DNA from 2 places in the Bilifractor sp. LCP21S3_F8 genome. Region 1 is predicted to be linked to the other one. Evidence: riboswitches for the same ligand, from Rfam matches in the RefSeq annotation. Region 1 holds a riboswitch; the other holds the start of a gene.
The links. A riboswitch is a leader RNA that binds a small molecule or an ion and turns the genes downstream of it on or off. The one in region 1 is predicted to bind thiamine pyrophosphate.
Positions count from the first base shown of each region.

Region 2: it holds a riboswitch for thiamine pyrophosphate, as region 1 does, so the genes downstream of both, ACTQ3A_RS09090 (energy-coupled thiamine transporter ThiT) here and ACTQ3A_RS13090 (thiamine-binding protein) in region 1, are expected to answer to the same signal.

Region 1 covers NZ_JBQKIK010000039.1:9,892-14,104, reverse strand. Annotated here, with positions in the region: gene ACTQ3A_RS13100 (MFS transporter) at 1-280, shown strand, start outside; gene ACTQ3A_RS13095 (uroporphyrinogen decarboxylase family protein) at 431-1,519, shown strand; partial or broken gene ACTQ3A_RS13090 (thiamine-binding protein) at 1,604-1,902, opposite strand; TPP riboswitch at 2,075-2,182, opposite strand; gene ACTQ3A_RS13085 (MATE family efflux transporter) at 2,364-3,722, shown strand; gene ACTQ3A_RS13080 (guanylate kinase) at 3,989-4,213, shown strand, end outside.
Region 2 covers NZ_JBQKIK010000017.1:61,887-66,099, reverse strand. Annotated here, with positions in the region: gene ACTQ3A_RS09100 (TDT family transporter) at 1-403, opposite strand, end outside; gene ACTQ3A_RS09095 (DMT family transporter) at 1,015-1,335, opposite strand; gene ACTQ3A_RS09090 (energy-coupled thiamine transporter ThiT) at 1,500-2,192, opposite strand; TPP riboswitch at 2,285-2,386, opposite strand; gene ACTQ3A_RS09085 (DUF438 domain-containing protein) at 2,444-4,213, opposite strand, start outside.

The DNA of each region.
Region 1 (4,213 bases):
TCTTATTGTTGTGGGATTCGGATTTTCGACCTTCTTCCCCGCATTCATGACATGGATGGGCATGGTGACACCACCGAGCACGGTAGCAATGGCATCTTCTCTTATCCTTGCATGCATGAATCTGGGAGGATTTGTGGCTTCACCGTATAATTCGCTTCTGATGCGGATCTTTGGTGAGGATCATTTTATTCTTCCGATGATTGTGATCGCAATTGTATTCGATCTTGTGGCGGCAGTCATCTTTGTTTTTGCGAGTCCGTTCAAGAAGGAAAATACATAAGACAGAAAATACATAAGAAAGAAAAGAAGGACAGGAACGACGGGAAGAATAGATATAATCAGCCGGCGCAGGAACAGAGTTTTTGACGAAATTGAATGCGTATATTTTTCAAATTGAGAAGCTTACAGGTTGAGGAAAAGAGGAATAGATATGATTGGAAAATATATGAAAAGGGCATCAGAGAGAGATTATTCCAGGAACTGGGCACAGCCGGGTACATTTCCGTGGCTGATTCAGCAGCCGAAACCGCCGATCAGCGGGAGGCCGGTATCCGTGCGGGACAATTACATCCGTGCGGTCAAGGGAGAACAACCGTACTGGATTCCGTGCTATTTCTTTGAATCGAATACCATATGGCCGGACGCCATAGAGGAACATCCGGTTCCGGAGGTGAGCGGATATGACTGGTGGGGCGTATACTGGGAGATGGTCGACAGTATTAACGGTATGATTACCAAACCGGGAACCAGAACCATATCGGATTTTTCGAAGTGGAAGGAAGAACTGGAATGGCCGGATATCTCCGGGGTCGATTTTGAAGCGGACGGGAAGAAGATTCAGAAGGATCTGGATCCGGATCGTGTGCATATATACCAGTGTACGGAAGGCATTTTTGAGAGACTTCACGAGCTGATTCCGTTTGCGGAGTCATTGATGGCATTTTATGAGGAACCGGAGCTTCTGGCGGACTTCTTTGACAAAATGGCGGACTACAAGATCGAGACAACGCAGAAGGTATTCGATTATTACGGGCGCGTGGACGGCGTTCTGTATCACGATGACTGGGGCACCGAGCGCGCAGGCTTTTTCTCGAACAAGATGTTCGATGAGCAGCTTCTGCCTTATGAGAAAAAATTCCTGCATGATTTCGTAAAAAAGAATGGTCGGTTTGTAGAGCTGCACTCTTGTGGCAAGAACGGCCAGTATCTCCCGGAAATGATCGAAATGGGAGTGGATTACTGGAATCCGCAGCATCGTGCCAATGATTACGATGAATTGTTTGATCAGTGGAATACGAAAATGAGCTTCGCCTTTGATATTGATATACCACACGGGGCGGATGAGAAAGAAATCCGGAGAATTGTGCGTGATTTCGTGGATCATTACGGAGAAAACGGCAGAATCCTGGCGAGCGTAATGACGGATATGACAGATCCGAAACAGACGGACATCGCGAGGGACGAGCTCTACCACTATTCCCTGGAATACTACAACAGGCTTTATCACAGAGAGGGCTGAAGATATCCCTGCTGCAGCTGGCATATATATGATGACTGCAGCAGGGATACTCATGACGACTGGCTCCGGAAATTTCTGTCGGTATTATTTCGTATGATGTTTTGAAACTTTTTTGTCGATACTCAGAATCTCCTGTTCCGGGTTGTATACCACCTTGATGTATGCGGAGACAGACGGTGCGCCGGCGCGGATTGCGACATGCTGGCATTCCTTTCGTCCATCAGCTGGTCGTAGCTGTCTCCTTCGATGGCGGTCTCGAAAGGCCCCACATAATAGCTGAGGCCGGTGCTCTTGATGTAGGCGATAACCTCATCTACAATCCGGATCAGCTCTTCATCGTTGTCCACATCTGGTAATGTCTGAATGGCTACACTTGCCTTCATTTCTTTTTTCCTCCTTTTCCCTTTTCAACATCTTCGTATTCAACAGCCAACAAGGAAATCGCGCGCCGCAGGTGGATTTCTGCGTCTGTCGGCATAAAAAATGCAGCAGCACCGGAATGAATCAGGCACTGCTGTATCAAGGATGAAGAGCGGGTTTTCTACGGAAAAATCCTATGATTCTCTTTACGCTTCCTACGCTGGCATGATCCAGATCAGGTATAAGGGTCACAGACAACATCTGTATCTCAGTCCTTTCCGGCGGACTCCCCTGCTGTATTTCTATATTTTAGTCACTTTATTTTTCAGTGTCAATCCTGTGGCGGGTTAAAACAGCAAAGCAAAGGCAGCAAAGGATACCAAAGTTAATTGTTGATTTTGCCCGCCTGCCGCAGATTTAAAATGGAATCCTGCATCTTCGGTGGTATAATGTGCAGGTATGAGTTTGAAAGCGGGTTTGGGATATGACGAAGGATATGACGAAAGGGCCGATTCTAAAGACCCTGATACTGTTTACAATTCCCCTGGTTCTGGGAACGCTTCTTCAGCTTACTTATAATGCGGCAGACAGCATGATTGTGGGACGGTTTGTCGGAAAAACAGCGCTCGCGGCAGTGGGTACGACAAATCCTCTGGTTACCCTGGTTCTGCTTTTCACAAACGGGATCTGTCTCGGGGCGGGAATACTGGTAAGCACGCTGTATGGAGCGGGAAAGAAGGAGGAGCTGCAGAGACAGGTAAGTACGGGAATGATCTCAGGGTGCGTTTTCTCCGTGGCAGTCGCGGCTGTGATGTTTGTGGCAGCGAAGCCGCTTCTGATGGCGCTGCAGGTGGAGGCGGTCATTCTTCCGGAGGGAGTCTTCTATCTGAGGATCATACTGTTCGGCATGTTCTTCAGTTTTATCTATAATTATCTGGCCAGTATGCTGCGGGCGATGGGTGACAGCGTCTCTCCGCTGATTTTTCTCGGCGGAAGTGCGGTACTGAATATTCTCGGGGATCTTTTTTTTATCGCGTTACTTCACATGGGAGTGGAAGGCGCCGCGATCAGTACGGTGATCTGTGAGGCCCTCAGTGCGGTTCTTTGTTATTTCTATATTCAGAGGAAGGTTCCGGAGCTTCGTCTTGGAAAAAAATGGCTGATCTTTGACTGGTCGATGCTGAAGAAAACCCTTGCGTTCGGTTTTGTGAGTGCGCTCCAGCAGAGCACGGTTCAGATGGGAAAGATTGGAACCCAGACCATCGTAAATACGCTCGGGGTAAACGCGACGGCGGCTTTCAACGCAACGAACCGGGTGGATGATTTTGCAACGATTCCCCAGCAGAATATCGCGCACGCCATGACTTCGGTGATGGCGCAGAACGTCGGAGCGGGGAATGCGTCGCGGGTGAAGCGGACATATCGTGCCGGAATGTATTGCGAGCTCGTTTATGGCGTGGTGATCGGTGCTGTGGTGTTTTTGGCGGCAGGGCCGCTGACCAGGCTGTTTACTTCGGATCCTGAGGTCATCGCGGAAGGGCAGCGCTATATGCGGCTCATTGCGGTCATGTATCCGGTTCCCGCGTTCACAAACGGACTTCAGGGATATTTCCGGGGAACGGGGGACTTGAAGGTCACGTTATATTCCAGTCTGATCAACATGGGAGTCCGGGTCGCATCGGAAATACCGATGGTGTTCGTGTGGCACTGGGGTTTCATCTCGATTCCATGGTCGTATCTTTTCGGATGGATCGCGATGAGCATATTTGAGCTTCCATTCCTGATCCGGCGTCTTCGCCGGATGGGAAAGAGGCCGACAAACGAGAAAGCGGAGACAGAGTAAGGAGCCACAGCGTCAGAAAAAACCGCGGCGCGGGAAAACCGCAGCGCAGGTAACAGCCGCGGTCGTGGGGAAGGAAATCGTGCGACAGAAAAACCGCTGCGCGGATCAAATGTTACGACTCAGGGAAAATGCGCGGTGCGGACCAGATGTTGTGACGCAGGAGAAAGGCCGCTGTGTGGGAGGAAGCCGCAGCTCGGGATGAGGTCATGATACAGGACGAAGCCGAGAGAGGCACCGGGCGTATCGGTGACCGGTGGAGAGTGAATATGGGTACAATTTTTTACATTATGGGAAAGAGCGCAAGCGGGAAGGATCACATATACACCGCGCTGCTTGCCCGGTCGGAGCTGAATCTGAAGCCGATCGTGCTGTATACCACAAGGCCGATGCGGCAGGGAGAAGAGAACGGCAGAGAATATTATTTTTCAGACGAGAGGCATCTGGCGGAACTGAGAAAAGCCGGGCGGATCATTGAGGAACGCTGTTATCAG
Region 2 (4,213 bases), on a different contig from region 1:
CCACATAGACCAGAAACCATGTCATGTATACTTTTTTCAGCTGAAAACAACGCACAAAGGACGCTGTAAACCACACGATCAGCACCGCGTGAAGCACCAGCGCCGCCCACCAGACTGACACACCAGCCGGAACGCTGACACTCTTCAGACTGACCGCGAGGAACATCAGTCCCATGGAAAAAGTCCCCGCAGCGCCGGCTATGGCAGGATTCTTCATATCCCGGCGCAAATCTTCCGGATACAGAAGAGCCTTCAGAACCAGCAGCACCAGAAGCGCCACGGATACCAGCTCCATGAGAATCCACACAAGATTCGAATAGCTCTTCAGAAAATTCCCAAATGCCGCAAAACCCAGCATCACTCCTGCTATCGGAACCGGCACTCTCCTGATCATGCTCTTCATGCGTCCCTTCCTCCAGAAAAAATACACCTGCCGCTCATTATGTTACGAAACCACAGCCGGAGCTTCTCCTAATGCCAGCCCACAGCCGCAGTTCCTCATAACGCCACTTCACTGCCGCAGTTCCTCATAATACCGGCTCTCAGCCACGTTTTTGCATTACATTTCTGCATTTATTATATTTCCTATCAACTAAATATGATTTTGAATTATACAGGAACATTCCGGCAATATCAACGAAAAAGAAAGCTCATTCGTGTTGCTCATTCCTGCTGCCTTCGAAACGAGATAAAACACGCTGCGCGAGTTTTATCTCGCTATCGCGACGCTCGCCGCACACGAATACTTCGCATTCGGCTGCGGCTCACTATTCGCGTAAATCACGGCCAGTCTCTTACACACGCTTCGCGTGTAACGATCCTGTCTGCGTTTTTGAGGAGCTGATGCGATACCTGGCCATATGTTCAGAATCTTCAAGCGAACAAGGAAGGCCGCCACGCAACAGTTTGCGCAGCGGCCTTCTTCTACATATCTTCCGTATCGTATTATATATTTTCAGTATTCTATATCTGCCATATTTTATATCTGCAGTATTCCATATCTGCCGTATCCCACTATCTGGTTCCCCAGACGTTTACAATCACACACCCGATGATAATCAGCACGATTCCAAAGACGCCGACACCGGTCAGCTTCTGACGGAACAGCAGATAGCCGATGACATTTGTGGCGATCAGTCCCACTCCGCACCAGATTGCGTAGGCGACGCCCACGTTCATACGATCCATGACGTGAGAAAAGGTGTAGTAACACACACAATAACACGCGATACAGATAATTGACGGTAACGGCCGGGTAAAGTGATGCGTATACTTCAGGAGCGACGTTGCCGCCACCTCCGAAGCGATCAGTACTGTCAGCAGAAAAACAGTCATTTTGATTCCTCCTGCATGTTCACTTACACGGATGCTGTCTCATACTGCGACCGACCGGGAATTCCTGCGCTGCATCATCCACGGACATTCCGGCCTTCAGCGTCTCATACTGCGACCGTCCGGAAATTCCCACACACGCACCGTCTCAATGCCTCGCCCGTGCCTTATGCCACGCTCTGTCTCGAATTACCTCCCGCAAGCGCCATCCCTCTGACCCTTATCATCGCCTTATTCACGGCCGGTATGAGAAGCAGCACAATGGTGAGGCCGCACTCCACGAAGATGTAGATCGCATTGTAGGCAAGGGAGTATCCGATCGCCGACATTCCGTATTCATTGCCATAGCTTCCAAAGAAAATGTAGCCTGAAAGAACCGCGAAGAAATACCTGCCGACAACTCCAAGCAGATAGCCCTTGATCAGTCCGTGCTTCGCCCCGGAAAACACACCGGAGAGCCCGAGAGCCGTAAACGCAAACACATAATCCACCAGCATCTGCGGCAGAGAAATAATATAGGGATCAACGATCAGCTGGAGAAGACCGTAGGCAAGACCTGCAAACAGCCCTGTCCCAAGGCCGTACCAATATCCCACAAGCGATATCAGCAGCATGGAAAAGAAGGTTATGCTGCCGCCCATCGGCAGATGAAACAGCTTGATCATGGATGCGACCGTCGCAAGCGCGATTGCCATCGCCGAGAACACAAGCTTTCTCGTACCGAGTACACCCTTCTGGTCCGGTTTCCGGATCAGGCAGACCAGAAGCAGTGCCAGAATGATCACGGCAATCACCGCAATGTAGCCGACCTGCGTCAGCTGGTATACTCCGTCACTTCCAAGAGTAGCAAATACAGACATAATATAATCCTCCTCACAGTTGTCTGCGGGAGGATTTCACTTTTCAAAGCTACGGAACTCTCAGAAACATTCATTTCTTTGATCACACAGCCTGCATTCAGACTCAGCTTCCCTACGCCGGCATTAACCGGATCAGGTCATCAGGGTCAGCCGCATGCACGGCACTCTCAGCTTCCGCTCCCCCAGCAGTTTTTCTTTGTATTTACAGTATAGCAGATAAAGCAAAACCGTCAATTCATTTTCCTGCTGATTCAGTGACCCGCGAAGTGTTCCTTCGCGAATTCCATATCCTGCACCAGCTCCGCAGCCCCAAGATAATTGCCCTTCCGGTCTCTTACGGCAAGATAGTTCACCAGCATGGTTCTTCCGTTTTTCTCCATCCATACCGGTACACTGTCCCTGCTTCCGTCCCGGAAGCTGTCCAGAATACTGCGGACCATGGGCTCTACCTTTGGCGGATGGCAGGAAAAGACCTCCCGGTCAATGGCCATTCCCGCACGCTTGAAGACCTTCGGTCCCTCATTGAAGTAGCGGTTGATGTTGTCCGCATCAATAAAACTGATCTCCATCGGTATGGTGTTCAGCAGTGCTGTAAGCTGCGGAACCGTCATATGTCCGCCCGGCATCACAACCTCGCCCTGGGAGAGGCCAGGCTTTTCTGCCTTTTTCTCTGCGTTCAGAGCCTGCTCCGCTTCTTCCCAGTCCGTAAAGGACTGACCGAGGATCTCCGTATAATCTCCGGAGTCCCGGTACACCGAATACCAGTCTTCCGCCGTGAAATTCACCGCGCAGATCGGGAAGAGAATATTATTTTCTTTGTAAATCATTTCCTCCGCCCGGTCAAGCACCGCCGACAGCCGGCCGTACCAGTCGTCGTCGTGATCTTCATCCTTTGAAAGCGCACTGATCTCGTCGCGGATCTCATCATCCACGGTCCACATGACATCTGACGGGCCGGAGATATCATAACGCACCTTCAGATGCGGATAGAGCAGATCTCCTTTCTTCGCGTAGTGAACTGCAATCTCGCGAAGCTGTGACATAAGCCTGTCGTCCGCACTCTTTCCGGCGACAGCCTCACGCGCACGGAGAAGAAGCGTCTCGATTGCCTGATTCTCCCTCTCAAAGAGATTCAGCGGATGGCCCGGAACCGACGCGAGCGAAGCCGCCAGCTCTTTGCGGTCGCCCGGATCCGCAGCTGCCGTTGAGGTCATCTCCGCTATACGAGAGAAGTCTGCTGTCCTCTGCTCAGCGACAGAAGCACCGGCTCTCTTCTTCTCTACAGCAGAGGAAACTCCTGTCGCCCCTGCTGCAACAGAGGAATCTCCGGCCTTCCCTGCTGCAACAGAGGAGTCTCCGATCTTCTTCATAAGAGAATCCTCTACCGCCTTCTCCGCATTGGCGATCTTCTCTTCTCTTGTCGCACCGTGGAAAAGCGCGGAATGTACATCGCAGAGCTTCTGCACCTCCTCAAGAGGAGTCCCGGATTTCAGAAGATCCTGCTCCGCTCTCATGATTTCGGAGGCATCAACATCACGGAAATTTTTCACAAAATCGGCTCTTACTGCTTCAAGGTCCTCACCGCTGCCGAGTCTTCTCAGGTAGCTCTTGAGAAGTTCGTTGCGCTCCTCAGTCATGCCGCCTTCTGTCTGCGCCGCCGCCCGGCTCACACTGCCGCCTTCTGCCTGCGCCGCCTCCCGGCTCACACTGCCACCATCTGCCTGCGCCGCCTCCCGGCTCACACTGTCACCGGCTGCCTGTGCGTCCTTTGCTTCCTCCCAGGGCATTTTCAGCTCCGGCATTTCTCCCTCGATCTCAAAGCCGTGCGTCATGAGTGCCATGACCACATCCATCATCGAGATATTTTTCATCTTCGCGCCCTTCGGAATCGTCATGATTCTTCCGACAGAACCGAGCATTCCCTTTTTCGTGATCTCCCGGAATCCGACGCCGGAAAGGATGTCTCTCAGCTCCGGGTACTCCTGCACCAGTTCATACACAGATTTGTTAAAGTCAATCTT